4 regions of the Bradyrhizobium sp. WYCCWR 13022 genome follow, and region 2 is predicted to be linked to each of the others. Evidence: predicted binding sites of a transcription regulator. Region 2 holds the regulator's gene; each other region holds the start of a gene.
The links. Region 2 encodes LexA, which represses DNA repair genes until DNA is damaged. Its sites were predicted from a motif close to TGTTCNNNNTGTGTTCNG; they were not measured.
Positions count from the first base shown of each region.

Region 1: QY049_RS29045 (DNA recombination protein RmuC) is a predicted target of LexA. The motif match lies at 4,485-4,502, and genes of this name have one in related genera.
Region 3: QY049_RS29805 (helicase-related protein) is a predicted target of LexA. The motif match lies at 3,662-3,679, and genes of this name have one in related genera.
Region 4: QY049_RS08585 (ImuA family protein) is a predicted target of LexA. The motif match lies at 5,740-5,757, and genes of this name have one in related genera.

Region 1 covers NZ_JAUIZJ010000023.1:421,802-428,972, forward strand. The annotation lists gene QY049_RS29020 (DUF805 domain-containing protein) at 39-632, shown strand; gene dapE (succinyl-diaminopimelate desuccinylase) at 629-1,795, shown strand; gene truA (tRNA pseudouridine(38-40) synthase TruA) at 1,959-2,696, opposite strand; gene fmt (methionyl-tRNA formyltransferase) at 2,696-3,631, opposite strand; gene def (peptide deformylase) at 3,839-4,363, opposite strand; gene QY049_RS29045 (DNA recombination protein RmuC) at 4,534-5,733, shown strand; gene QY049_RS29050 (GIY-YIG nuclease family protein) at 5,822-6,124, shown strand; gene QY049_RS29055 (MFS transporter) at 6,307-7,171, shown strand, end outside.
Region 2 covers NZ_JAUIZJ010000002.1:91,078-98,248, reverse strand. The annotation lists gene QY049_RS01415 (S41 family peptidase) at 1-272, opposite strand, end outside; gene QY049_RS01410 (alpha-hydroxy acid oxidase) at 564-1,691, shown strand; gene QY049_RS01405 (HAD family phosphatase) at 1,700-2,329, shown strand; gene QY049_RS01400 (hypothetical protein) at 2,476-2,670, shown strand; gene glp (gephyrin-like molybdotransferase Glp) at 2,896-4,107, shown strand; gene lexA (transcriptional repressor LexA) at 4,284-4,985, shown strand; gene QY049_RS01385 (hypothetical protein) at 5,169-5,372, shown strand; gene QY049_RS01380 (hypothetical protein) at 5,566-6,000, shown strand; gene QY049_RS01375 (ComEC/Rec2 family competence protein) at 6,011-7,171, opposite strand, start outside.
Region 3 covers NZ_JAUIZJ010000023.1:581,870-589,040, forward strand. The annotation lists partial or broken gene QY049_RS29800 (RNA-binding S4 domain-containing protein) at 1-139, opposite strand, end outside; gene QY049_RS29805 (helicase-related protein) at 153-3,536, opposite strand; gene QY049_RS29810 (DUF3108 domain-containing protein) at 3,994-4,803, opposite strand; gene rpmB (50S ribosomal protein L28) at 5,333-5,638, shown strand; gene QY049_RS29820 (AAA family ATPase) at 5,860-6,930, shown strand; gene QY049_RS29825 (S8 family peptidase) at 7,076-7,171, shown strand, end outside.
Region 4 covers NZ_JAUIZJ010000002.1:1,571,983-1,579,153, forward strand. The annotation lists gene QY049_RS08575 (error-prone DNA polymerase) at 1-3,400, opposite strand, end outside; gene QY049_RS08580 (DNA polymerase Y family protein) at 3,397-4,989, opposite strand; gene QY049_RS08585 (ImuA family protein) at 4,886-5,674, opposite strand; gene QY049_RS08590 (putative DNA modification/repair radical SAM protein) at 5,838-7,076, shown strand; gene QY049_RS08595 (UdgX family uracil-DNA binding protein) at 7,076-7,171, shown strand, end outside.

The sequences.
Region 1 (7,171 bases), on a different contig from region 2:
CCAATCTCTGGACGGCATCACCGCCCGGAGCCTTTCGCATGGACTGGACCTGGTATCTCTTCCGCTTCGACGGCCGCATCAACCGCGCCAAATATTGGCTGGCCGGGCTCATCATCGTCTGCTGGATGATCTTCATGGCCGCGATCGTGCTGGCATTCGGCGCCCGCTCGTTCGGTTTTTCGGTCAACGACATCTTCAAGGCCGTCGATCCGGACACCTATCGCAGGCTGTCGCGCGCCGACCTTCCGCTGGCCCTGGCCAAGCTGATCGGCACACCTCTGTTCGCGTGGGTGTTCGCCGCAACGTCCATCAAGCGGTTGCATGACCGCGACAAGAGCGCCTGGTGGGCGCTGCCCTTTTTCGTCCTCCCCGGGCTCATCAACCAGTTCGTGGACCGGATCGGCAACGACTACGCCGGCTTCATGCTGGCCCTGATCTCATTCGTGCTTGCGACCTGGGGCGGGATTGAGCTGCTGTTCTTCCGCGGCTCGAGAAAGACCAACCGCTTCGGCGCCGACCCGCTCTACGTCTCGCCCGCAGGTAAGCCGGGTTGGGATCAGCAGCGTGAGCTCGAAATGTCCGCGCAGAAGGCTGGCCCGCCGCCGCAATGGCGTGTTAAGCCGGAAGCATGACCGATGCTCTCTCCATTGCCCGCGACCTCATCCGCTGCCCCTCGGTAACTCCTGAAGACGCCGGTGCGCTGGGCGTTCTTGAAAAAGCCCTGAACGCAGCCGGCTTCACCTGCCACCGCGTGACCTTCAGCGAGGACGGCACCGCCGACGTCGACAATCTCTATGCGCGGATCGGCACCGAAGGCCCGCACATCACCTTTGCCGGTCATACCGACGTGGTGCCGCCCGGCGACGAGAGCGCCTGGAGCGTCGGCGCGTTCTCCGGCGAGGTGAAGGACGGCTTCCTGCATGGCCGCGGCGCAGTCGACATGAAGGGCGGCATCGCCTGCTCGGTCGCCGCAGTGCTCGAGCATCTCGCCACCAATGACGGTAAGCCGCGCGCCGACGGCAAAGGTTCGATCTCGTTCCTGATCACCGGCGATGAGGAAGACGTGTCGATCAACGGCACCATCAAGCTGCTGAAATGGGCCGCCGAGCGCGGCGAAAAGTTCGATCATTGCGTGCTGGGCGAGCCCTCCAATGTCGAGACGCTCGGCGACACCATCAAGGTCGGCCGGCGCGGGTCGCAATCGGGCACGCTCCATGTCGACGGCGTGCAGGGCCACGTCGCCTATCCGCATCGCGCCGCCAACCCGGTGCCGGATATCTCGCGGTTGATCGTTGCCATCTCCGACGAGCCGCTCGACCATGGCAGCGCGCAGTTCCAGGCCTCGAATCTCGAATTCGTCTCCGTCGACGTCGGCAACAAGGCCTTCAACGTCATCCCCGGCGAGGCCCGCGCCAGGTTCAACATCCGCTACAACGACAACCATACGCAGGCATCTCTGCGCGAGTTGGTCGAGACGCGCCTCGCAAAAGCCTGCGGCAACCGCATCAAGGCCCGCATCGTCTGGGAACCCTCGAACTCCAACGTGTTCGTGACCAAGCCCGGTCCGTTCACCGACCTCGCGGTGTCCGCGATCGAAGAGGTAACGGGCCGCAAGCCGGAGCTGTCGACCTCGGGCGGCACGTCGGACGCGCGCTTCATCTCGAGCTACTGCCCGGTGATCGAGTTCGGCCTGGTCGGCCAGACCATGCACCAGGTCGACGAGCGCGTGCCGGTGGTGGACCTGGAGAAGCTGACGAAGGTCTATCGCGGGATACTGACGCGGTATTTCGGGTAGGTGCTGCTCTCGCTCCGTGCTCCGCTGTCATCGCCCGGCTTGACCGGGCGATCCAGTACTCCGAGGCAGTCGTGATTCACGGATGGGCCGCGGCGTACTGGATGCCCCGGACAAGCCGGGGCATGACACCGATGATGAGGCAACGGCGCGCCTCACGCCCGCTTCAATAATCCACCCTCATCAGATACAGCCCCTCCGGCGGCGCGACGATTCCGCAGGCTGCGCGATTGCGCGCCTCCAGCGCCGCGGAGAGATCGTCGGCGGTCCAGCGGCCTTCGCCGACCCAGACCAGCGAGCCCACCATCGAGCGCACCTGGCTGTGCAGGAACGAGCGCGCTGAGGTTACGATCATGATCTCGCGGCCGTCGCGCAGCACGTCGAGCTGGTCGAGCGTCTTCTCCGGCGATTTCGCCTGGCACTCGGTGTCGCGGAAGGTGGTGAAATCGTGCTTGCCGAGCAGGCGTTGGGCTGCCGCATGCATTGCATCGGCATCGAGCCGACGCGGCACGCGCCAGGCGTGGCCGACGTCGAGCGCGAGATTGGCGCGGGTGTTGACGACGCGGTAGCGATAGTGGCGCTTCACGGCCGAGAAGCGCGCCTCGAACGTATCAGGGACGATCTCCGCTTCGAGCACCGCCACCGGATGCGGGCGCAGATGCGCGTTGAGGCCGTCGCGAAAGCGCCCCGGCGGAAACTGCTTCTCGACATCGACATGCGCGACCTGGCCGCGCGCATGCACGCCGGCATCGGTGCGGCCAGCACCATGCACCCGCAGATCGACGCCGGTCATCGACTTCACGGCTGCTTGCAGCGCGCCCTGCACCGACGGCAGCGTGTCCTGCACCTGCCAGCCGAAGAACGGCGCACCGTCATATTCGATGGTGAGCTTGTAGCGGGGCATCAGGCGAGCCGCATCGGCGGCTCGAGCTTCACGCCGCGCAAGAAATCCTTGGCCAGCATTCGCGCCTTGCCCTCGCGCTGCAGCTCGAGAATACGGATCGCGCCCTCGCCACAAGCGATGGTGAGCTTGGCGTCGAGCACCGCGCCCGGTGCACCGGAGCCCTTGGCGAGCTCGCAGCGCAAGATTTTTATGCGCGCGTTTTCGCTGACGCCCGAGAGCTCGGTCCAGGCGCCGGGAAACGGCGACAGGCCGTGGATGTGGCGCAGCACCGCGTGCGCGGGCTTGCTCCAGTCGATCCGCGCCTCGGCCTTGTCGATCTTGGCAGCATAGGTGACGCCGTCCTCGCTCTGCTTCTTCAGCTGCAGCCCGCCGCGATCGAGTGCCGCCATCGCACGCACCATCAGATCGGCGCCGAGGCGGGAGAGACGATCGTGCAGATCGACCGCGGTCATGTTGTCGGTGATGGCCAGACGCTCGGCCATGGCCACGTCGCCAGTGTCCAGGCCGACGTCCATCTTCATCACCATGACGCCGCTCTCGGCATCGCCGGCCATGATCGCGCGGTTGATGGGCGCCGCACCGCGCCAGCGCGGCAGCAGCGAGGCGTGCAAATTGTAGCAGCCGAGCTTTGGCGCATCGAGGATCGCCTGCGGCAGGATCATTCCGTAGGCAACGACGACGGCGGCATCGGCCTCAAAGGCGCTGAACTCGTCGAGCGCTTCCGGTGTCTTCAACGTCTTCGGCGTCAGCACGGGCACGCCGAGCTTTCGCGCGGCTTCCTCGACCGGGGTCGGCTGCATCTGCAGCCCACGCCGTCCCCCGGGCTTCGGCGCACGCGTATAGACAGCCACGATCTCGTGCCCATGCGCGACGAGTTCGAGCAGCGTCGGCACGGAGAAATCGGGCGTGCCCATGAAGATCAGACGGAGGGGCATGACAAGAACTCGATGCGTTCCCTCCCCCCTTGTGGGGGAGGGTTAGGGAGGGGGGTGCCACACGGCGCGGTCTTTCGATTCAAGCGCCGATTAGTTCTTCGCACCGTTGGGACTACCGCCGGGGCTACCCCTCTCTCCCCGGCCCTCCCCCACAAGGGGGGAGGGAGCGCAGGGGGAGCGTGCGGCAACGCCGGTGCTTACAAAGACTCACTCCGCGCGCTTGGCGGCTTTCTCGAACTTCTTGATCACGCGGTCGCGCTTCAGCTTCGACAGATAGTCGACGAACAGCACGCCGTTGAGATGGTCGATCTCGTGTTGGATGCAGGTGGCGTAGAGGCCTTCGGCGTCCTCTTCGTGCAGCTTGCCGTCGAGATCGGTGAAGCGCACGCGCACCTTCGCAGGCCGCTCGACCTCCTCGTAATATTCGGGGATCGACAGGCAGCCTTCCTCGTAGACCGACAGCTCCTCGGAAGACGCGACGATCTCCGGATTGATGAAGACGCGCGGCTCCGGCTTGGTCTCGCCGTCCGGGTTGGGCTTGGCGAGATCCATGGTGATCAGCCGCAGCGGCTGCGCGATCTGGATCGCAGCAAGGCCAATGCCGGGCGCGTCGTACATGGTCTCGAACATGTCGTCGGCAAGCTTGCGGATCTCCGGCGTGACCTTCTCGATCGGCTTGGAGACCAGACGCAGCTGCTTGTCGGGCAGGATGATGATTTCTCTGAGGGCCATGGCGGGCGATTTAAGCCGCGCGCGACAGGCGGTCAATGCGGCGGGGAACGCGTTAACCCTCCGCTAACCATAAAACTTCACCCTTGGTTAACCATAAAAATGAGGGGGCCGTTAGCCCCATCGTTCCCTCTTCGTTCGCTTGGGGGCGCGAATCGGCTAGAAGGGCTGGCATGAACGAGATCATTTTCATGCTCAGCGACTGGCCGGTGCGCACCATCGATGGGCTGATCGGCTTCGGCGCCCTCGTCCTCATCCTGCTGGTGGTGATTGCGGTCGTGATCGCCAGGTCCGGGCGACGCGGCGCGGAACTGGCGATGGCGCACGCCATCCGGGCCGACGAGCTCGAAGAGCGACTCGCCCAGGTGCTGCACGCTCAAGCTGAGGCCTCCGGCCGGGTTGACGCCATGACCCAGACTCTGGCCGGCCGCCAGGCCGAGATGGCCCGTGCTGTCAACGAGCGGCTGGATTCGGTGACCCATCGGGTCGGCCAGTCCATGGAGCACTCGACCCGCAACACCATGGAGAGCCTGCGCGCCCTGCACGAGCGGCTCGGCATCATCGACAGCGCGCACAAGAACCTCACCGACCTCACCACGCAGGTCACGACCTTGCGCGACGTGCTTGCCAACAAGCAGTCGCGCGGCGCCTTCGGCCAGGCGCGGATGGAGGCGATCGTCCAGGACGGCCTGCCGAAGGGCTCTTACGAATTCCAGTTCACACTCTCGACCGGCAAGCGCCCCGATTGCGTCGTGTTCCTGCCCGACCAGCGCCCGCTCTGCATCGACGCGAAATTTCCGCTGGAGGCGATGACCGCGCTGCACGATGCCCGCACCGACGAGGAGAAGCGCCTCGCCACGCAGCGGCTGCGCGGCGACGTGATGAAGCATGTCAGCGACATCGCCGAAAAATACCTCGTCACCGGCGAGACCCAGGAGATGGCGCTGATGTTCGTGCCGTCGGAATCGGTCTACGCCGAGATCCATGACGGTTTCGACGACGTGATCCAGAAGGCCTACCGCGCCCGCGTCGTGCTGGTGTCGCCCTCGCTGCTGATGCTCGCGATCCAGGTGATGCAGCAGATCATGAAGGACGCGCGCATGCGCGATGCCGCCGACCAGATCCAGACCGAGGTTATCAAGCTCGGCGACGACCTCGGCCGCCTGCGCGACCGCGTGCTGAAGCTGCAGAAACATTTCGCCGACGCGAACGAGGATGTCCGCCAGATCCTGATCTCCGCCGACAAGATCGAGAAGCGGGCGGGCCGAATCGAGGAGCTGGATTTCAGCAAGACGGACGCGCCGGCTGAGGGCCCGCGGCTGGTGTCGGGAGCGCCGGAGCTGTTTCCAAGGAAGCTGCAGGCGGGGGAGTGATTCTTTTTACCGATCCGGTACGCTACCGCCTCACTCTCGGTGTCGTCGCCCGGCTTGACCGGGCGACCCAGTATCCCAGAGAAAGCAGATGGGCGGACGCCATTATTACGTTTACATTCTCGCCAGTAAGATCGGCGGCACGCTCTATATTGGCGTGACGAACGATCTGATCCGCCGAGTGGCGCAACACAAATCCAAACTAATTGAGAGCTTCACAGAGAAATATGACGTGGCAATGCTTGTCTATTTCGAACAGTTCGACGATCCCGAGAATGCGATCAAACGCGAGAAGCGGCTGAAGAAGTGGAATAGGGCCTGGAAGGTCCGATTGATCGAGAAAGACAACCCGAATTGGGACGACCTTTATCCCGCGATAGCCGGGCCACCATGACGCTGTCATACCCCGCGAAGGCGGGGTATCCAGTACGCTGCGGCAATTGTGATTGAATCGAGACGCTGGTGATTACTGGATCGTCCGCCTTCGCGGACGATGACATTGAGGATGCGTCAACGACTTTCCGTCTCACTGGCGTCACCAGAGTCTTTTCCCCCAGAATCTGCTAACACCTCCCCATGACCGCACCCGACGCCACCTCCCCCGCCGGCTCCGACACTCCTGCGACCTCATGGCGCGACAGCCTGGCCGTGTACCTGCAGCCGCGGGTGCTGATCGTGCTGTTCCTCGGCTTCTCCTCGGGACTGCCGCTGGCGCTGTCGGGCTCGACGCTGCTGGTGTGGATGCGCGAGGCAGGCGTCGATCTCAAGACCATCGGGCTGTTTGCGCTGGTCGGCACGCCCTACACGCTGAAGTTCCTGTGGGCGCCGCTGGTGGATGCGCTGCATGTGCCGCTGTTCACCCATGCCTTCGGCCGCCGGCGGGGCTGGCTGCTGTTCTCGCAGCTGCTGCTGATCGTTTCGATCCTGCTGCTGGCGATGACAGATCCCGCGAGTTCGCCGTTCTACGTCGCGCTCGGCGCACTGCTGGTGGCGACGACATCCTCGACCCAGGACATCGTGGTCGACGCCTTCCGCGTCGAGAGCCTGCCCGAGAGCGAGCAGGCCGCCGGCATGGCAGCTTACGTCGCGGCCTATCGCATCGGCATGCTGGTCTCGACCGCGGGTGCGTTGTTCATCGTCTCCGGCTTCGAGAGCACCGGCATCACGCGCTCATCGGCCTGGATGTGGGGCTATGTGGTGATGGCGGCGATGGTGCTGATCGGAACGATCACGGCGCTGCTTGCGACCGAGCCCGAGCAATCGGTACGGGCCGAAGCGGCAACGCATGAAGAGACCGCGTTCACGCGCGTGCTGCACGCGGCGATCGGCGCGTTCTCCGAATTCCTGTCGCGCAAGGACGCGATCGCAGCCCTCGCCTTCGTCGTGCTGTTCAAGTTCACCGACGCGTTCTCCGGCACCATGACCGCGCCGTTCGTGATCG
Region 2 (7,171 bases):
TTGGCGTTCATGTAGCGCGAATGCGGATCGAGCGAGGTCACCATGCCCGTGATCGCACCTTCGATCAGCTTGGCATTGTCGGGCTTCTCGACATAGCTCGCCTTGACGCGCTCGAAGACCTCGCCGAACAGATTGAGCTGGGAATAGGCATCGCCCGTGCCGACGCCCGCCGCCGCCCGTGCCGCCCATAGCCCGCCCTGCGGACCGGACACGAGGAGGGTGAGGCAGGCTCCGGTGAGCGCGCCCAGGGGGAACAGCAGGGTTTTCCGCATGGAATGGGTGGCCTTTTTCGCTTGGGACGGGACGCCACGCAAATGGCAATCCAATTCGGTTCTCACAATACCATTCAGGTTTCTTCAAGGCCGGGCTGCCACGCCCGCTTGTATATCGCAAAAATCCCTTCGCCCTGACCTAAACTTTTGGCAACGTTCCGAAGCCGTCGCCCGCCGCGCGGGAATCGATCGGCCGGGCCGCGCTTCGCAGCTATGCGATTTTAGGATGGTTTTGGAGGGCTGAACGGGATAGGCGATGAGATAAGGCTTCAAATTCTCGGGAGGACAACAATGAACGAAGCGCTCCGGCCGGAACGGAACGTCGAACTCGGCGCCAGCAACGAGCCGTTCCAGAACCTGCACGAATTCATCAGGAAAGCCCGTTCCAACCTCAACCAGAACGCCTGGGACTATATCGTCGGCGCCGCCGAGACCGAGACCACGATGCGCCGCAACCGCATGGCACTGGACGAGATCGCTTTCCGTCCGCGTGTGCTGCGCGACGTGCGCAAGGTCGACGGCTCGGTCGAGCATTTCGGCCGCAAGATGCGCCTGCCCGTGGTGCTCGCCCCCGTCGGCGCATTGGAGATCTTCGACCCGCATGGCGCAGCGAGTGTGGCCCGCGCCGCCGGCACCTTCGGGGCGTCGCACATGTTGAGCTCGGTCTCCGAGCCCGGGCTGGAAAAGACCGCCGAGGCCGCGCCCGATGCGCTGCGCATGTACCAGCTTTACGTCCGTGGCGATGACGCATTCGTGGCCGACGTCGTCAGCCGCGCCGAGAAGGCCAACTACGCCGCCTTCTGCCTGACCGTCGACACCGCCCATTACAGCCGTCGTGAGCGTGACATTGCCAAGCGTTACGTTCGCGAGAGCCGCCTGCGCGCCACCGGCGGCGACTACCAGAAGGGCCTGGAGTGGCGGACCGTGAAGATGGTCAAGGACAAGTTCAGGATACCGCTGATCCTCAAGGGCATCGCCACCGCAGAGGACGCGCAGATCGCGGTCGATCACGGCGTCGAGTGGATCTACGTTTCCAATCATGGCGGCCGCCAGCTCGATCACGGCCGCGGCGCCATGCACGTGCTTCCTGAAATCGTCGACGCCGTGAAGGGGCGCGCGAAGATCATGGTCGACGGCGGCATCTGCCGCGGCACCGACATCGTCAAGGCGATCGCCGCGGGCGCAGACCTCGTCGGCATTGGCCGGCTGCAATGCTGGGCCTTGGCGGCGGCCGGCGAGACCGGCGTGACGCGGATGCTGGAACTGCTCGAGGACGAGGTGCTGCGCTGCCTCGGCCTGCTGGGAGCCACTTCGTTCGCCGAGGTCAACAAGTCCTGCCTGCACCCGGCCACCGCGACCAATGCGCCGAGCGTGTTCAGCGCATTCCCGCTGTTCGACCACGAGCCCTATCGATACTGATTGGAAGGATGCATGTGACCTCGCTCTCTCCCGGCAGCGCGGATGCGCTTCTGTTCGATCTCGGGCGCGTCGTGCTCGATATCGATTTCTCCAAGGCGATCGCCTGCTGGGCGGGACATGCAGGCTGCAAGCCGGAAGCGATCGTGGCGCGCTACGTGCGTGACGAGGCCTACCGGCTGCACGAGGTCGGCAAGATCAGCGACGAGGACTACTTTGCCTCGCTCCGCTCATCGCTCGGCATCAGCATTTCGGATGGGCAGTTCCTGGAAGGATGGAACGCGATCTTTGCCGGCGAGATGCCCGACATCGCCGAGTTGCTGCCGCGCGCGGCGAAGCAGATGCCGGTCTACGCCTTCTCCAACACCAACCGCCCGCACGTGGACTACTTCTCGAAGGAATATGCCGACCTGCTCGGCCATTTTCGCGAGCTCTATCTGTCCTCCAGCATCGGTCTGCGCAAACCGGATGCAGAAGCGTTCGACCATGTCGTTGCCGCGATGGGCGTACCGGCGAACCGCGTTGTCTTCTTCGACGACCTCGCCGAGAACGTCGAAGGCGCCCGCGCCCGCGGCCTGACCGCGGTGCATGTGACCTCCCCTCACGACGTCGGCAATGCGCTGAGGGCACTGGGGATCTGATCCCCGAACGGACCGCCCCTCTGGAACTATTTCGCCTCCGGGTTTGGAACCAAGTCGCTTTGTACATTTTTATACAGAGTTCCGGGAACGAATGCCCGTTTCCGGACTCATGAGTCCGTTGGGAATTCTACATCGGACTTATCATCGTGTTGGGCAAAACCTACCTCACCAAGCAGGCCTCTCTGCTGATGAAATACGCCAGAACCACCTCGGATTCTGACCTTTCCGCAAAACTGATCAGCAAGGCCGCCGATCTCAAGGCCCAGGCCGATCCGATGCCTGACAGGGACCAGAGTCCCGAAGCGCCAGACGTCAGTCCGGACAAGCAGCCGGGGACCTGACCGGTGCTGGCCGTGGCTCTCGTCATCCTCGCCATAGCCATCCTCGAACCGGTCTGCTTCGCCTTCCGGATCATGCCGCGGCGACTTTGATCTTGCGCCTTCGTCGCCGAGCTGACGACGCACGACAAATCATGCTGCGCGACCACCGTTTTGCCTCTGCGCCTGCACTCGGCTAGAACTCTCGCCGCCGATTTGCCCGAACGGGCGCAGCTGGAGTTTTCACCCGTGGCCCTGATGCCGGTTTCCGACGCGCTCGCCGCGGTGCTTGCCGGCGCGCAGCCGCTGACCGAAGAGGTCGTCGCACTCGAGGCGGCCTTCCACCGCGTGCTCTCGCGCGACGTCGCGGCGCGGCGGACGCAGCCGCCGCAGGCGATGTCGGCGATGGACGGCTATGCCGTTCGTGCGGCCGATGCGGCGAAGCCCGGGGCGCAGCTTGTCGTCGTCGGCGAAGTCGCAGCCGGCCGACCGTTCGCGGGGACCGTCGGCGCCGGCGAAGCCGTGCGAATCTTCACCGGTGGTGTCATCCCCGATGGTGCGGATGCGGTCGTTATCCAGGAGGACACCGTCACCGACGGCAAGCGCATCACCATCAAGGAGGCCGCCGTCACCGGGCGCCACATTCGCCCCGCCGGCATCGACTTCCGCGAGGGCGACGTGCTCCTGCGCAAGGGCGTACGGCTCACCGAGCGGGACCTTGCACTTGCCGCCGGCATGAACCACCCGCAGCTCGCGGTGTGCCGCCGTCCGAAAGTCGCGATCCTCGCGACCGGCGACGAACTGGTGATGCCGGGATCGACGCCCGGTCATGGCCAGATCGTCTATTCCAACGGCTACGCCCTGCACGCGCTCGCCCGCAGCGAGGGCGCCGACACCATCGACCTCGGCGTTGCCGCAGATACGCTTGCCGCCACCAGCGCCGGTATCCGCCGCGCGCGAGAATCCAGCGCCGACATCCTGATCACGACGGGCGGCGCCTCGGTCGGCGACCACGATCTGGTGCAGCAGGCCCTCCGGGACGAAGGCACTGCGATGGCGTTCTGGAAGATCGCAATGCGGCCGGGCAAGCCGATGATGAACGGACAGCTCGGAGCGATGCGCGTGATCGGCCTGCCCGGCAATCCCGTGTCGTCCTACGTGTGCGGTTTCCTCTTCATGGTCCCGCTGATTCGCGCTTTGTCCGGCCGTTCGGTTGTCCATCATCGCCGCGAACGCGCCGTGCTCGGCCGCGACGTCGGCGCCAATGACCAGCGCGAGGATTATCTGCGTGCGCGTCTCGACGAGCGTGACGACGGCACGCTCGTCGCCCTTCCCGTCAATCACCAGGACTCCTCGCTGCTTGCGAATCTCGCTGCGGCACAGGCACTTCTCGTGCGTCCGCCATTCGCACCGAAGGCCGAAGCGGGAGCGCCCTGCGAGGTGTTGCGACTGCCCGCCTGAGCGCATCGTTCGCAACCGTTCCGCGAACTTTGCCGCGTTCACGGTAAATTAAGCAGTTGCGGAACATGTATCGAACATATAGTGTCCGTTCATGATTTGTTTCGAGCATGTAGCGGCTTATTGCTGAATTCAGCGTCTCGGAATCGAACGACATCGTCAGGGGGATTTTGGTCGAGATGTTAACGCGCAAACAATACGAGCTCCTGCGGTTCATCAGCGAGCGGCTGAAGGAAAGCGGCGTGCCGCCCTCCTTCGACGAGATGAAGGACGCGCTCGATCTGCGCTCGAAGTCGGGCATCCACCGCCTGATCACGGCGCTCGAGGAGCGTGGCTTCATCCGCCGCCTGCCCAACCGGGCCCGCGCCATCGAGGTGATCAAGCTGCCGGAGCTCCAAGCCGCCGCCGGTAGCCGCCGCGGCTTCACGCCAAGCGTCATCGAAGGCAATCTCGGCAAGGTGCGCACGACATCGAGCCCGCCCGCCGACGAGGGCGAGCGTCCGGTCGCGGTGCCCGTCATGGGCCGGATCGCAGCCGGCACGCCCATCGAGGCGCTGCAGACCCGCAGCCACACCATCAGCGTCCCCCCTGACATGCTGGGCGCTGGCGAGCACTACGCGCTCGAAGTGCGCGGCGATTCCATGGTCGACGCCGGCATTCTCGACGGCGACATGGCGCTGATCCAGCGCAACGAGAGCTGCGACACCGGCGATATCGTGGTCGCGCTGATCGACGACGAGGAAGCCACCTTGAAGCGCTTCCGCCGCCGCGGCGCCTCGATCGCGCTGGAGCCGGCCAACGCGGCCTACGAGGTCCGCATCCTCCCGCCCAACCGGGTCAAGATCCAGGGCAAGCTGATCGGACTGTATCGGAAGTACTGAGCGCCGGACGACCTGAGCGCTCACGCGCAATCAACGATCGGAGCGGACGATTGTCCGCTCCGGCCGGATGGTCTTTCTGGTTTTGCACAGATTATCCGGCCCCCTCTCCAGCACTACATCCTCGGCACGCCGCGACGAAGCACGCATCGCTTCATAAGCCTCCAGGCGACCGAGGAGACAACCATGCGCAAGATCTTCCTGAGCACCGTCACGATGGCGCTGATTGCAGCATCGGCGTCACAAGCCCTCGCTGCGCAGCCGCAACATCGCGCCCGCAAGGCACCGCAGGCGACGAGCGCGCAATTGCGTGATGCGCATAATACCGTCGAGCAATCCTCGCGGCCGGCCTGGCCATATTCGGGCTGGTCGGCACCGGCCGGACGCTGACGGCGACGGTCGCCGAATGCACGGAAGCAGGCTTTGTTCCTAGCGGTTCGGGAAAGATATTGTGATTGCGGCTTGCGTATCCGGGCCGCAGATTTGCCTACAACCGAGCGGAGTCTTGCAGGCTTCCACTCTGATAGAGGCCTGCGCCTCCAGGCCAGAGGCGCGGGTTACTATCCCTGATGAGGAGCACCCGATGTGTGACTATAGCCTGCATGCCGTCGCGACACGTCCCGCAGAAGTCGGCGAGACGATCGTCACGACAACATTTCGCGGTACCTCGACGCGCGGCTTCGCCTCCGAAGCCGACATGTCGGTCGCGGTCTGCCTGCTGCCGGGAACGGAGCTCGCGTTCGCCGACAACGTCCGTTACGATAACAGGTGGATCTGGACGCGCACCGTCAACTCGCGCGTCGGCAAGTTCGGCAAGGTCGATCCGCACATTCCCGATCGTCATCACGATGCGATCGAATTCCCCGATGGCAAATACGTGCTGGTGACGCAGCTCGTCGAAGGTCAGCGCGCAACCGTGCTGCAACTGCCCGTGACCCAGCCGCTCGGCGAGCGCGAGCAGAAGCCGCAAGGGATCGCTGACAGCCGCACCACGACGCCGCGGCTGCCGATCGGCTGAAAGGTCGATCTTACTCCTCAGCCTGAAGGTCGGCCTCCGACGGTGTTACGTCCCGGGAGCGTGGAGCTACCGACCTTGGCATGAGGGTCTGCTCGAAGTCTCCATCGCCGGTCGCCGCCGGCGACCAGGGGCGGTTTGCGCCCCTTCCCCTCACAGCCTGAATCGCAAAACCGTCACCGCGCTGCGTGAGCGCCAGCGCGCCCTGGTGCGCGAGACGCGGTCGATCGACCACCATCGCGGCGCAATCCGGCGCCGTAGGCCTGGTCGTCACCACCAGCGCGGCACGACTGCAATCGTCGGCCAGCGCGTCGATGCGTATCGACAGCGCAATCATGCGACCGTCGGCGAGCGTCGTCACGCAGCCGGCGTCGTCGCATGACACGCCGTCACCAAGCGAGGCGCTGGCCGCGTCGCGCGGGTCAGCATCGGCGGCAAGCCACTCCTTGAGCAGAAAATTGTCCTTCTTCATTCTGATCACGTGCAGTTGCCCATCCCTGCCTCGCACTGCGACGTTCTGGCCGTCAGCGGCAATCAGGATATCGGGTTGCCGGACCGACAGCCCCCAGACGGTCGCAGCCACGAGCACGCAAGCACCCGACCAGCGCAGCGGCGTGCGCAACAGGCCCATCAGGATCAGGCCGAGGCTCGCCGCAATCAACGGCGCAGTGCCGAAGGCGGCGACATGGCCGATCGCTCCGGGCAGTGCGGCCACCCAGCGCGACACCGCCACCATCCAGTCGATGCCGATCCCCATCAACCACCAGAACACACCGTCGAGTCCGAAGGGAGCCGCGAGCAATCCCAGCAGCCCCGCGGGCATCACCAGCGCCGAGACCACCGGCATCGCGCCGAGATTGGCGAGCACGCCGTAGGGCGTGACGCGATGGAAATGGAAGGCGGCATAAGGCGTGGTTGCAAACCCGGCGATCATCGAGGCCATGAACAGCATCGCGATCTCGCGGCCGCCCCACAGCGCGATGCGCGCGGTCGCCGAGTGGTCAGGTGAGGCAAACAGGTTCGGCATGCCGATCTGCACCAGGGCCACCAGCCCGAGCGTCGCGGCGAAGGACATTTGAAAGCTCGGATGCACGAGCGCCTCCGGCGCCACCGCCAGCACGATCAGCGCCGCGACCGCCAGCGTGCGGAAGGTGACGGCGCGGCGATCGACGAT
Region 3 (7,171 bases), on a different contig from region 2:
CGAGCTTGATCGCATGGCCGGGTGATTTCTCGCGCGTGCCGTTGATGCGGACATGGCCTGTCACAACGAGCTCGGCGGCGGAGGTGCGCGCCTTCACCACCCGCGCGTGCCACAGCCATTTATCGAGACGCTGCCGCTCGGTGGTCGTGGGATTACTCCTTCCGACCCGCGAGTTGCTCCTTCAGCGCGGCGAGCTTGGCAAACGGAGAGTTCGGGTCCGCGGGGCGATCACGCTCCCGCGGGTTCGCGCTCGATGCGTAGGGGCGCAGCGACGGACCGGACTCGCGATCCCGGCGGTCGCGGCCCTTGTCACGGTCGCGGCCACGATTGTCGCGGCCCTTGTCACGATCACCGCCGAACTTCTTGTTGTCGCGGTTGCGATCGCGATCCTTGTTGTCGCGATCCTTGCCCTGGAAGCTGCGATTGCGGTCGTCGCGGCGCTCACCGCCCTCGCCGCCTTCGCGGCCTTTGCGGAAATCTCTGCCGGCATCGCGACGATGGCCGCCGTGACGATGACGCTCCCCGCGCTTCTCGCCATCGGCCGATTGCGCGGCCTCGCCCTCAGCGGACGCAGCGCCGGCTTGAGCGCCGGCCTGCGGACGCTGGTTGTTGTGGCGCTGATGACGATGGCGCTCGTGGCGCGGCTTGCGATCCTCGTGACGGCCACCGGGACGCCAGACTTCGATCAGCTCGGGCTCGGCGGGCGCGGCAACGGCTTCAGCAGGCGCAGCGGCGTCGGGCGAAGCGATGGCTTCCGTTGCAGCGGTCTCGGCGGGAGCTGCTTCTGCTGCAGCCTCTGCGGGCGCCGCAGGCTCTTCCGCCGGAGGGGCGATGCCGGGGGCATCTTCCGGCGTGACGGGTGCTTCGGGCGAGGCTTCGAGCGCCGGCTCCTCGTGAGCGGGCTCGTCGTGCTGCTCCATGCCGGGCGCGTCTTCGACAGTGACGGCTTCCGGAGCGACTTCGATCGCGGCGTCGGTCGTTTCAGCAGGCGTCTCGGCGGAAGCCTCAGCAGCCGGCGCCTCCGCAGCAACAGGTGCCTCCGCAGCAGCAGGCGCGGCCGGCTTCGGCGGCAGCGGCGGGCGCTTCTCCATGCGATAGCCGAGCGCGCGCAGCACCGAGGCGAAATCCTCGCCGGCGGAGCCGGTGAGCGAGGTCATCGCCTGCGTCACCACGAAGCTGCGGCCGTCGAACGCGCCGGCGGGCTTTTCGCCGGGCGAATTCTCGCGCCATGCCAGCGCCGGGCGGATCAGATCGGCAAGGCGCTCGAGAATGTCGACGCGGACGGCGCGCTCGCCGGCCTGCTTGTAGCCGAGCACGCGATAGGCATCGCGCGGCAAGCTCTTGTCGACCGGGAACGAGGTGCGGCCGGACGAGGCCAGATGCTGCGCACCCGACAATGCCGAGAGATCGACATTGTCCTGCTTCAACGCCCACAAGAGCGCGGCCAGCGCACGCGCGGCGGGCTTGAGGATGCCGGGGAAATAGATGTGGTAAGCGCCGAAGCGGACGCCGTATTTGCGCAGCGTCGCGCGCGAGGGCTGGTCGAGATCCTTCAGCTCGTTCGCGATCTTCGGGCGCTCGAGCACGCCGAGCGCCTCGACCAGCTGATAGGCGATGCCGCGGGCGATGCCCGTGACGTCCTCGGCCTTCGACAGCTCGAACATCGGGCCGAGCAGCTTTTCGATATGGGTCTTGAGCCAGAGGTCGAGCCGCGCCTGCACTTTGTCGCGGGGACCGCCGGTCAGCCGCTCGTCCGAGATGATGCGGATGCGCGGATGCAGCGCCTCCTCCGCGGCGACGAGGCGCGCCACGGCGTCGCCGGTCCAGCGGATGGTGCCGTCCGACGTCAGCACGAACTGGTCGTCCGGCGCGTTGCCGAGCTTTTCGGCGCGCGCATTGATCTCGCCGGCGAGCACCGCTTGCGCGGCAGCCTGCAAGGCTTTCGCATCGGAGCCGGCTTCCGCCGCATCCGGTGCAAAGGTGAAGCCATCGAGGCGGCCGATGACATGGCCTTCGACGATGACTTCGCCGGTCTTGCCGATTTCCGTATTCAAGCTCGTGTTCTCCCGCAGGCGGCGCATCAATACACTGGTCCGGCGATCAACGAAACGCTCAGTCAAGCGTTCGTGGAGCGCATCCGATAATTTATTTTCGACCTCCCGCGCGGTCCCCTGCCAGCGTTCGGGGTCTTTCAGCCAGTCCGGGCGGTTGGCGACGAAGGTCCAGGTGCGGATTTGCGCGATCCGGGCCGACAGCGTGTCGATGTCGCCGTCGACGCGGTCGGCCTGGTCGACCTGGGCGGCGAACCAGGAATCGGGGATGCAGCCCTTCTGCATCAGGAAGCCGTAGAGCGTCGTCACCAGCTCGGCATGGGCGGCGGGCGAGAGCTTGCGGTAATCGGGGACCTGGCAGGCTTCCCACAGGCGCTCCACGGCGGCCTTGCCATGCGCGATATCGCGCACCTCGCCGTCGCGGGCGGCGTGGTCGAGCACGCGCATGTCTTCGGCGATCGGCGCCCGCGTCAGCGTGTCGTGGCCGGGGGCGAGGTTGAGCGAGACCTGGAGCGCGCCGAGGGAGGAGAAATCCAGCTTCGAGTTGCGCCATTGCAGCATCTTCACGGGATCGAAGACGTGGTTCTGGAGCGCGTTCACCAGCTCGGGCTCGAACGGGCCGCAGCGGCCCGTGGTGCCGAAGGTGCCGTTGCGGGTGGCGCGGCCGGCACGGCCGGCGACTTGCGCGAACTCGGCCGGCGTCAGGCGACGGAACTGGTAGCCGTCGAACTTGCGGTCGGAGGCGAAGGCGACGTGGTCGACGTCGAGATTGAGGCCCATGCCGACGGCGTCGGTGGCGACGAGATAGTCGACGTCGCCGTTCTGGAACATCTCGACCTGCGCATTGCGCGTGCGGGGCGAGAGCGAGCCGAGCACCACGGCCGCGCCGCCATGCTGGCGCTTGATCAGCTCGGCGATGGCGTAGACCTCGTCGGCGGAGAAGGCGACGATGGCGGTGCGGCGCGGCTGGCGCGTGATCTTGCGGTCGCCGGCGAATTCGAGCTGCGACAGGCGGGGCCGCGTGATCATGGACACGCCCGGCAGCAGCCGCTCGATGATCGGGCGCATCGTCGCCGCGCCCAGCAGCAGCGTCTCGTCGCGGCCGCGGCGGTTGAGGATGCGGTCGGTGAAGACGTGGCCGCGTTCGAGGTCGGAGGCGATCTGGATCTCGTCGACGGCGAGGAAGGAGACATCGAGATCGCGCGGCATCGCCTCGACGGTCGAGACCCAGTAACGCGGGTTCTTCGGCTTGATCTTCTCTTCGCCCGTCACGAGCGCGACGGCCTCCGGCCCGACGCGGGCGACGATCTTGTTGTAGACCTCGCGCGCGAGCAGGCGCAGCGGCAGGCCGATCAGCCCCGAGGAATGCGCGAGCATCCGTTCGATGGCGAGATGGGTCTTGCCGGTGTTGGTCGGACCGAGCACCGCGGTGACGCCGGAGCCAGGCGCGCGCTCGGAAGCGAAGGGGGAAGGAGGAAAGGCCATGTCCAGCTTATTAGGTAATCGCGATTTTGGCGAATGTCAGTGCTATCTGGGGCGGCGGGGTGCGGGCGCGCGACACTCGCGCAACTGTCTCACTTTGCGACGCTTTTCCCTCGCGCTTTAAGCTTCGGAACGACTCTAGAACGAATCGCGGCCGAATCGCTGACTCCCCCCGGAGTCCCGTTACGTTCACGCAACATCTCGCGGGGCCCTTGTTTCCTGCGCACTAGATGGAGTTTTGGGCCGTCGCACAAGCGACGATTTGGGGGCGGAATTCCTTAAGTTGGGGATGGCGCGGAGTCGAATCAGAATCGGGACGGAGTCAAATGGATTCACGGCAAAGCGGCGCCCCAACGCAATCGCGCGAAAACAACCCCATGCACAGTAGAAAGGGCCTTGCGGCCGATGGCGCGGTGGCGGCGGGTAAGCCGTTGATGTAACGGGGAATCGCAGCGCAGCGCTACTGCGTCTTCGCTACCCGTGGCGGCTGCGCCGTCGTGATGAAGCTGGTCGCTTCCAGCATCGCCGGTCCGAGCGGGGTCGGAACCTTCAGCCAGAACGGCACCAAAATCCTGGTGCCCGCGACCGGGGCGAGCGCGATCTCGATGTTGCGCTGGGCGGCGAGGTACTTGATCACGGGGCGGTCGGGGATGTAGCCGGCCACAGGCACGAAATAGAGCGCGCAGACCACGACCGGGCCATGATAGCCCTTCTCCGCCTTCACGGTCGCCATGCGCTTGAAATCGAGCCTGAGCTCGTAGCGCATGCGGCCGTCGAACACCGGCGCGCTGCCGTGGCAGGCCTCCGGCGACAGCGGATCGCCGGTGCCGGGGACGCGGACCAGCGAGGCGGTCATCGGATCGAACACGCCACGGCGATGCGCATCGGTGACGACGATGCGATCGGGGTCGACCGGCGGCTCCGGAATGATGCCGAACTCCTTCACATTGCCCTTGTCGAGGGTGATGTGGATCTCTTCGGTCTTCTTCGAAGTGGTGGTGGAGGCCTGGTAGGCGGAGGCGACCAGCGCGCCGTTGACGATGCGCCCCTGCGAGGCGCCGGTGCCGGACCCGCCCGCGAAGGATTTCAGGATGCCGGTGGTGCCGCCGGAGGCCGCCGCCGAGAACACATCGTCCTGGATATCGATGTTCCAGGCGCCGCGGCCGACCGGAATGCCTGATAGCGAGGCCTCGTATTGCGCCTCGAGCTTGCCCTGCGCCGCGGCCGGCGCGGCCCCCCACGCCAGCATCAGCCCGCTGATAGCGGCCAAAGCCAGCCTGCCGGCCGCGCGCAGCCGGGGCGGAAAGAGGGTGAGCGTGTGCACGAGACGATCCAATCGGGAAGCGAGTGGTTGTTACTTAAGCCAGTTGCGGCGCTAAGCAATGCATCCAGGCGCCAAAGCCAGGGAACTCACCGGACTATTCATCGGCGATTGCGCCGCTTTTGTGATGGTAAGACGCTTCAAACACTGCCGTTTTGGTGATTGGCCGAACCCGCGGGCTGCGATACCTCTGTCCGCCCATTCCGCTGTCATACCCCGCGAAAGCGGGGTATCCAGTACGCCGAGACGGATCTGGTGAGGCCGAGCTCTCAAACGCCGGCCTCTGGAATACTGGATCGCCCGGTCCAGCCGGGCGATGACACCTGTTGCGTGGCATGAAACCCCGCCCCAAATCCTTGACTACCCGGCCCTCACCCCCTATACGTCCGCCCGCTCCCTGCAAGGACACAGAATTAGCCCCCGTGGCGCCCCGAATGGCGGCCGCAATCGTTGGGGGTTCGAAACAAGGATTTTTGCCATGTCTCGCCGCTGCGAACTGACGGCCAAGGGCCCCCTCGTCGGCCACAAGGTCAGCCACTCCAACATCAAGACCAAGCGCCGCTTCCTGCCGAACCTGGTCAACGTGACCTTCATCTCGGAAGCGCTGGGCCGCAACGTGCGCCTGCGCGTCTCCACCAACGCGGTGAAGAGCGTCGACCACAATGGCGGCCTCGACACCTTTCTGCTCAAGGCCAACGCCGACGCCCTGTCGCCGCGCGCCCTCGAGCTCAAGCGCGCCATCCAGAAGAAGGTCGGCGACGCGCCGGTCAAGAAGGCCAGCTGATCCAATTCCAGAGTTGGGCGGGGGCTAAGTTGCGTCGCGTGGCGTAGGCTTAGCCGAGTAGAATTTTGCGTTGCGGCCGGATCGAAAGATCCGGCCGTTTTTGTTTGTACGAAGACTTTTGACCATTTGCGTTTCAAGTTGTGAGCCACAGCTCAGCCCTTCTATGTATTGGCCTGAGCTCGTGTTAGCCTTGCGCAAATAGCTTCACTGTGAGCTCATCGGTGGCACGAAGTGACCTCCTTCTTTCAATAGTTCGCGCTGGTGCTACCGGCGATCGGGCAGCCTTGCGTTCATCTGTAGAAGCTGCCGTTGCAGAAGAGCGGAGCAAGAACCACCATGTGCTGGCCGATCGCCTGCAAAGAGCGCTTTCAGCCGTCACGATCACACCGCCCGCCAACGTAGCATCAGCGAATTCTCAGTCCGGCAAAGACAGCATTATCGAAACTGTCCCGCGTCGGCGACTGGAAGAATTGATCCTGCCTCTTCCCGTTTCCCAACAAGTAAAGCAACTCATCGAAGAACAACATCGAGCGGACTTACTTCGAGCTCACGGGATGCAGCCGCGACATCGGTTGCTGCTGTCTGGTCCTCCGGGCAATGGCAAGACCTCAATTGCAGAAGCTGTCGCAGAGGCTTTGGCGGTCCCCTTTTTCACTGTTCGATACGATGCGCTCGTTGGCTCGTTCCTTGGCGAAACTAACACGCGTTTGGCGCGACTATTCGACTACGCTCGCACTGTTCCTTGCGTCCTGTTCTTCGACGAATTTGACTCGATCGGGAAAGAGCGCGGGGATAGCCACGAAACCGGTGAGATCAAGCGAGTAGTTTCCTTCTTGCTGATGCAAATTGATCGTTTACCGAGCTACGTTGTAACGGTCGCCGCTACAAACCACGCTGAATTGCTAGATCGAGCAGTATGGCGTCGCTTCGAACTTCGCCTCGCAATGCCTTTGCCATCCCATGATGCGCTAGCAGCTTTCTTAGACCGCCAATTTGAGACTTGGCCAGAGAGTGCCGGCCTATCGGCGAACACCTTAGCCAGCAAATTGGGGGTCATTAGCTTCGCGGAAGCTTTGGATTTCTGCCAAACGGTTCGACGACGGCACATACTTTCACTCGCAAATCGCGAGCTGAAGGATATTCTACGCGAGCAAGTTGAATTATGGACATCAAGGGTTATTGCTACGCCAGATGCCTTACGACCCTCAGAAGCCGCTTCTGCGTCTAAACAGTCCAAGAGACGTCCCAAGACGGCGATCGGGCGGCGGAGGAGGACAAGCAAGACGCTTTGATCGGCAAGCACAAGCGCAGAACCACGGGCCCGTATTTTCTCGACTACAGAATATTCTTAGCCGCCCTGACGCGATCCTTCAGCTCCGATCAGATCCGAACTCCTTAGCCCCAGAACGGCTTCTTGTATTTGAAGTCACTGGCTCGGTGCAGAACTTCGCCAAAGCAATCCAGCGCATCGAAGGATTGGAGTTTGCCGGTGAAGAAGAGCTTGAGGCCGACGACTTCGATACGAGCCCCGAG
Region 4 (7,171 bases), 1.5 Mb from region 2:
GAATTTTTTGCGCCGGCATATCCGCGTGGTCGCGACGATCGTCATTGAGCGGCTCGACGACCGTGGCGCCTGCCGGCACCGGAGGCTTGCGGCTCAGAACATCATTGGCAAGGCCAACCAGATCGTGCGAACGGTCGATCATGCGCTGCGCGATCAGATGCGTCACCTTCTCGGGGCTGCTCTGGATATAGCCTTGAACCTCGATGAGGCGCGCGCCCATCACCTCTTTCCGATACTGCTCCATGACCTTGGGCCACACCACGACATTGGCAATGCCGGTCTCGTCTTCCAGCGTCATGAACACGACGCCGCTGGCGCTGCCCGGCCGCTGCCGCACCAGCACCACGCCGGCGCAGCGGACGCGGCGCCGTTCGTTCTCGTGGCTGATCTCCTTGCAGGCGACGATCCGCTCGCGCGAAAACATCTCGCGCAGGAATTCCATCGGATGGCCTTTGAGTGACAGACGGATGGTCTGGTAGTCGGCGACGACCTGTTCGGGACGCGGCATCATTGGCAACGGCTGCGCGTGTTCGTCCGGTTGCTCGCGGGCGGTGGCTGCTTCAAACAGCGGCAGCGCGACGTCGTCGGGCAGCCGCCGCACCTGCCACAGCGCCTCGCGGCGATCCAGCCCGAGCGAGCGGAAGGCATCCGCATCCGCCAGCAGGATCAGCGCGCGCTTGGGCAGGCCGGTGTCGCGGGCGAAGTCTTCGAGCGAGGTGAAGGGGCGGCGGTCGCGAGCGGCGATGATACGGTCGGCCCAGTCTTCTTTTTTGTCATTCCGGGGCGACGCGCCAGCGTCGAGCCCGGAATCCATAACCACCATCGGGAGTATGGATTCCGGGCTCGCGCCTGTCGGCGCGCCCCGGAATGACGACTGAATTTGCTTCAGCCTCTCTTCATCCTCATCGAGCCAATGAAAACCGTCGATCTGACGGAAGCCCAGGCGAACGGCACAATATCTGCCGTCCGTGTTCTCCAGCGTGTTCTGCGCGAAGCTGTAGGACACGTCGATTTCGCGCACCTCGACGCCGTTCTTGCGGGCATCGCCGACGATCTGCGCCGGGGCGTAAAAACCCATCGGCTGGGAGTTCAACAGGCCACAGCAGAAGGCGTCGGGGTGATGATATTTCAGCCATGACGAGATGTAGACGAGCTGGGCAAAACTCGCAGCATGGCTCTCCGGAAAACCATAGGAGCCAAAGCCCTTGATCTGGTCAAAGCAGCTTCTGGCGAAGTTGGCATCATAGCCGCGCGCGACCATGTTGCCGATCAGCTTCTCCTCGTATTGGCCGATGGTGCCGACATTGCGGAAAGTCGCCATCGAACGGCGCAGGCCGTTGGCTTCCTCGGGGGTGAATTTTGCCGCCTCGATCGCGATGCGCATTGCCTGTTCCTGAAACAGGGGCACGCCCTTGGTCTTGTGCAGCACCTTGTAGAGCTCGTCCGCGGGACCGTGCTCGGGCGATGGCGAGGGATAGGTCACCTTCTCCAGATTGTTCCGCCGCCTCAAGTAAGGATGCACCATGTCGCCCTGGATCGGCCCCGGCCGCACGATCGCGACTTCGATGACGAGATCGTAGAAGGTCCGCGGCTTCAGGCGCGGCAGCATGTTCATCTGGGCGCGGCTCTCGACCTGGAAGACCCCGAGCGACTCGCCGGCACACAACATATCGTAAACCCTGGGATCATCCTGCGGGACGGTCGCCAGAACCCAACGCTCGCCCTTGTGATGGTCGATCAGATCGAAACATTTCCTGATGCAGGTCAGCATGCCCAGCGCGAGCACGTCGACCTTCATCATGCTGAGCGCGTCGACGTCGTCCTTGTCCCATTCGATGAAGGTGCGGTCGTCCATCGCGGCGTTGCCGATCGGCACATAGGTGTCGAGCCGATCCTGCGTCAGCACATAGCCGCCGACATGCTGGGAGAGATGGCGCGGGAATTCGATCAGCTCGGTCGCAAGCTCGACCGCAAGGTTGATCATGGGATTCTGGGGATCGAGCCCGGCCTGCCGGACCTGCATGTCGTTGAGACCCTTGCCCCAACTACCCCAGACGGTATCGGCGAGCGCCGCGGTGACGTCCTCGGTCAGGCCGAGCGCCTTGCCGACATCGCGGATGGCGCTGCGCGGACGATAATGGATAACCGTGGCGATGATCGCAGCCCTGTGGCGGCCGTAGCGACGATAGACATATTGCATCACCTCTTCGCGCCGCGAATGCTCGAAATCGACATCGATGTCGGGCGGCTCCAGCCGCTCCTTGGAGATGAAGCGCTCGAACAGCAGATCGACCTTGGTCGGGTCGACCGAGGTGATGCCGAGCACGTAGCACACGGCCGAATTCGCCGCCGATCCCCGTCCCTGGCACAAAATGTTCTGGCTGCGGGCGTAGTGGACGATGTCGTGCACAGTGAGAAAGTAGTGTGCGTATTTCAGCTCTGATATCAGCGCGAGCTCCTTCTTCAGCGTGGCGCGCAGCTTGTCATCGATGTCACCGCCGAAATATTTGTCGACGCCGGCCCAGGTCAGGTCCTCCAGATGCCCCTGCGCGCTCTTGCCCGGCGGAACCGGCTCGTCAGGATACTGGTACTTGAGTTGATCGAGCGAGAAGCCGATCCCGCCCGCAAAGCGCATGGTCTCTGTGATCGCATCAGGGAAATCCCGGAACAGCCGCGCCATTTCGCGGGGCGTCTTCAGAAAGCGCTCGGCATTGGCTTCCAGCTTGCGTCCGATCGCCTCGATCGTGGTCTTTTCGCGAATGCAGGTCAGCACGTCCTGCAAAGGACGGCGGCCGGGGTGGTGATAGAGCACCTCGTTGGTCGCGAGCAGCGGCACTCTTGCTGTTGCGGCGAGATCGTCGAGCCGTGCCAGGCGGCGGCGGTCATCGCCACGATAGATCAGGCTTGCTGCCAGCCACACGCCCTCGGCGCGGCTTGCTTTGAGCTTTCCAAGAATATCCAACGCTTGCGCGTCATCGAACCGGTGCGGCAGCGTCAGGACCAGGAGCTGGCCTTCCACGAACTCCAGCAGATCGGCAAAGCCGAGATGGCATTCGCCCTTCTCGATCCGCGTGATGTCGTCGCCGCGCTTGCCCCGGGTCAGAAGCTGGCACAGCCGGCCATAGGCGGTGCGATCGCGCGGATAGACGAAAATGTCGGGCGTGCCGTCGATGAAGACGATGCGCGCGCCGATCAGCAGCTTTGGCTTGTGCAGCACCTTGTCATTGTCGAGCTCCTTCCAGGCCCGCACCACGCCGGCGAGCGTGTTGCGATCGGCGATGCCGATCACGGGAATGCCGAGCTTGCTGGCCTGATGCACATAGGCGCGCGGATCCGAGCCGCCGCGCAAAAAGGAGAAATTCGTGGTGATGCCGATCTCGGCATAAGCAGGCGCGTTCATGCGAAGAGACCGTGGACATACCAGTTGGGTGGCGCGGGCTTGCCGTCGGCATCGAACACCTCTCCCTCGTAAAGACCGTCCCGAAAGATCCAGAAGCGCAGGCCTTCGGCATCCTCGATGCGGAAATAATCCCGCGTCAGCTGCTTGCCGTCCTGCCGCCACCATTCCATGGCGATGCGCTCGGGCCCTTCTACCCGCACCACCGCATGTTTCGCGCGGCGCCAGGTGAATTGATGCGGCGGCCCGTCAGGCACGGTCGCGAACGGCACGGTGACCGGCTCCGGCTTATCGAACAGCCTGAGGGGACGCAGCGGCGGTTCACCTTCGGCACGAGCAGGCCACTGGGCCTCCATGGCGACGGCGAGATGATGCTGCGCCGGCGCGGCCAGCACCGCCTGCTCGGGGACATGGGTATCCTCAGGTAGATGCACGACGACGCGCTTTCCTCCGATCCGTGCGGCAATGCGGTCGATCAGTGCGGCGAGTTCGTCATTGTCGTGAACATGGGCGTCGAGATCGCGCTGCTCCTGCACCACGACCTCGGTTCGGCTCGCCGACAAGCGCACCATGTCGAAGCCGAAACCGGGATCGAGCGGATCGGCGAGCGCATCGAGCCGCTCGCGGAACAGCCGGTCGATCACGGCGCTCCGCGTCACCGGACGTCCAGTCTCGACCATGATCGCGCGCACCACGCCGTCGGTGCGGAAGAACGCGGCCTCCAGCCGGCGCGCGCCCTTGCCCTGCTTCTCCATGGAGGCGATCAACGTATCAGCCAGTCGCGACAGCGTCATCGCGATCATGGTGTCGGTCGCGATCGGCTCGGCAAAGCGCTTCTCCACGATGTAATCGGGCAGCGGCTTGCGCGGGCTGATCGGCGCATCGCCCTGTCCCAGCGCATGCGCGAGCAGCGTGGAGAACCGCGCGCCGAACCGCGCCGTGATTTCGGAGGCGCTGCGCGATGCGACATCGCCGATGGTCTTCAGGCCGGCGCGGCGCAGGCCGGTGGTGATGGTCTCGTCCGCACCGAGCGCGGACACCGGAAACCGGTCGATCGCCGCCGCCTCGCCGCCATCGGCGACGATGCTGCCCGTGGCCTGTCGCGTCAGCGTGCGCGCGCAGACCGAAGTGCCGGCAATCGCCGCGCTGACGGCAAAGCCCTGACGGTCGAGCGCGCGGACCAGTGTCTGCAACAGTGCAGCCTCGCCGCCGAACAAATGCGCGCAGCCGGTGATGTCCAGGAACAATCCATGCGGCGCATCGAACGCCACCAGCGGGGTGAAGCGATCGCACCAATCGGCGATATCGCTCAGCGTTTTCGCGTCGGCCACGACATCGGCGTCGAACACTTTTAAATCCGGACACACCGCCCGCGCATTGGCGAGCGGCTGGCCGATGTAAAGTCCGAGCCGCTCGGCGGCCTCGTCCAACGCATGGATCACCAGCGCGTTGTTGTTCTTGATGACGACGATGCTGGGATCATTGGCCTTACCCAGCCCGGCGCTGTTGAAGAACCGCTGGATCCGGTCGATGGGCAGGCGCGGCAGCCACAGGCTGAGAATACGTCGACGGTTCACTGAACTGGCACTCATCACACTTCCATTCCATGATCCACCGGCCACACGGGCCGTGACGATTACGCAGCAGCTCGACATCGAAGCGCGGCGCGCCCCAGGCACTCCAGGCTGGCCCCGGCGGCGAATGCGCCGCGCGCAGCATCCACCGCGTCTCCGCGGTCGAGGGCAAAGGTTGCGCCGCCATCCGCAGCAACAGACCGGTGACGCCGGAACCCTGCGCGGCCAGCGTCAGCTTGCGGCTCGCCACCAGATCGAACTGCCTGGTCTCGCCCCAGAGCTCGAGCACGACGGCACCCAGCGCATCGCAGGCGAGCGCATCGGCCGAGGTGCGCAGTGCACTCTCCACGTCGGCGGCACGCACCATTACGATACGGCGCGGATCGAGGCCGAGCTCGGCGAGCCCGCTCATCGACAGCGCGCCGGTTTCAAGTCCCGAGAAATCCTGCCGCACCCACAGCAGCGGCCGCTGCGCCGTGACGCGGCCCGCAAGCCCGGTGACAAAACCGGTCGCGGCCGCGCCCTGGCGCCCTTCGCAAAACACCTCGTGGATTGCCGCACGCGCGAGCCCACCTTTCAAGGCGCGATCGACTTCGCCGTGACCGAGCACGACACGGTCCTGATGATGCACGACCTCCGCCGTCTCGATCCGTTCGATCTGGCTGCGCAAGGTCGCAAGCGCGCTTCTGCGTGCGCCGCTCATGCTCGCCGCTCCTTCAGAGGTGATTGCCGATGACTCTCAAAAAGAGAACCAGCGGCTGGCTCATTTGTTCATGATATGTTCTAATATAAAGCTAACGATGCTCCGGGAGTCAACCGAATTGGCGTCCTGTCGGATTCATCAGCGAAATCAAAGGGATTCAATAATGGACGTGCACCGCAAGCTGGAGATTCTCGCAGATGCCGCCAAGTACGACGCCTCCTGCGCTTCCAGCGGCACCGAGAAGCGGGATTCCAGCGACGGCAAGGGCATGGGCTCGACCGCGCCCGGCATGGGCATCTGCCATTCCTACGCGCCGGACGGACGCTGCATTTCGCTGCTCAAGGTGCTGCTGACCAACGCCTGCAATTACGATTGCCTCTATTGCGTCAACCGCGCCTCCTCCAACGTGCCGCGCGCCCGCTTCACCATCGACGAGGTGGTCAAGCTCACGCTCGACTTCTACCGGCGCAACTACATCGAGGGACTGTTCCTCTCCTCCGGCATCATCCGCAGCCCCGACTACACCATGGAGCAAGTGGTGAGCGTCGCGCGAAAGCTGCGCGAGGAGCATCACTTCCGCGGCTACATCCATCTCAAGACCATTCCGGAAGCCGATGACGCGCTGATCACCGAAGCCGGCAAATATGCCGATCGTCTCTCCATCAACATCGAAATGCCCGAGGCGGCGAGCCTTCGGCAATTCGCGCCGGAAAAGGACGTGCGTGCGATCCGTCGCACCATGGGCCGGCTGCGTCTGAAGCTCGACGAGGCCGAGGAAGACCGCGTAGCGAAGACGACGAAAGTAAAGCCGCCACGTTTCGCGCCGGCTGGCCAAAGCACGCAGATGATCGTTGGCGCCGACAGCGCGAACGATCACACCATTCTCCATACAAGCGCCAATCTCTACGGTTCCTACCGGCTGCGGCGCGTCTATTACTCCGCCTTCAGCCCGATCCCGGATGCCAGCCGCGCGTTGCCTCTGGTCCAGCCGCCACTGCTGCGCGAGCACCGGCTCTACCAGGCCGACTGGCTGATGCGCTTCTACGGCTTCGATGTCGGCGAAATCGTCGACGACAGCGCGATGCTGCCGCTCGACATCGACCCGAAGCTGGCCTGGGCCCTGCGCCATCGCGACCGTTTCCCGCTCGACGTCAACCGCGCCAGCCGCGAGGAGCTGTTGCGCGTGCCGGGCTTCGGCACCAAGGCGGTCGAGCGCATCATCGCGACGCGGCGCACCACCACGATCCGCCTCTCCGATCTCGCGCGGCTGCACGTGCCCCGCAACAAGGCGCTGCCGTTCATCGTCCTCAGCGATCATCGTCCCGCGCCGCATCGTCTCGATGCTGCCGGGCTGATCGAACGGTTCAAGCCGAAGGCAACGCAACTGGGGTTTGGCTTCTGATGCAATATATCACCCTCGACAGCGAAACCGATTTCGACGGCTGGCGCAAAGCCGCGCGCAGCCTCGTGCTTCATCACGTGCAGCCCGCCGATGTC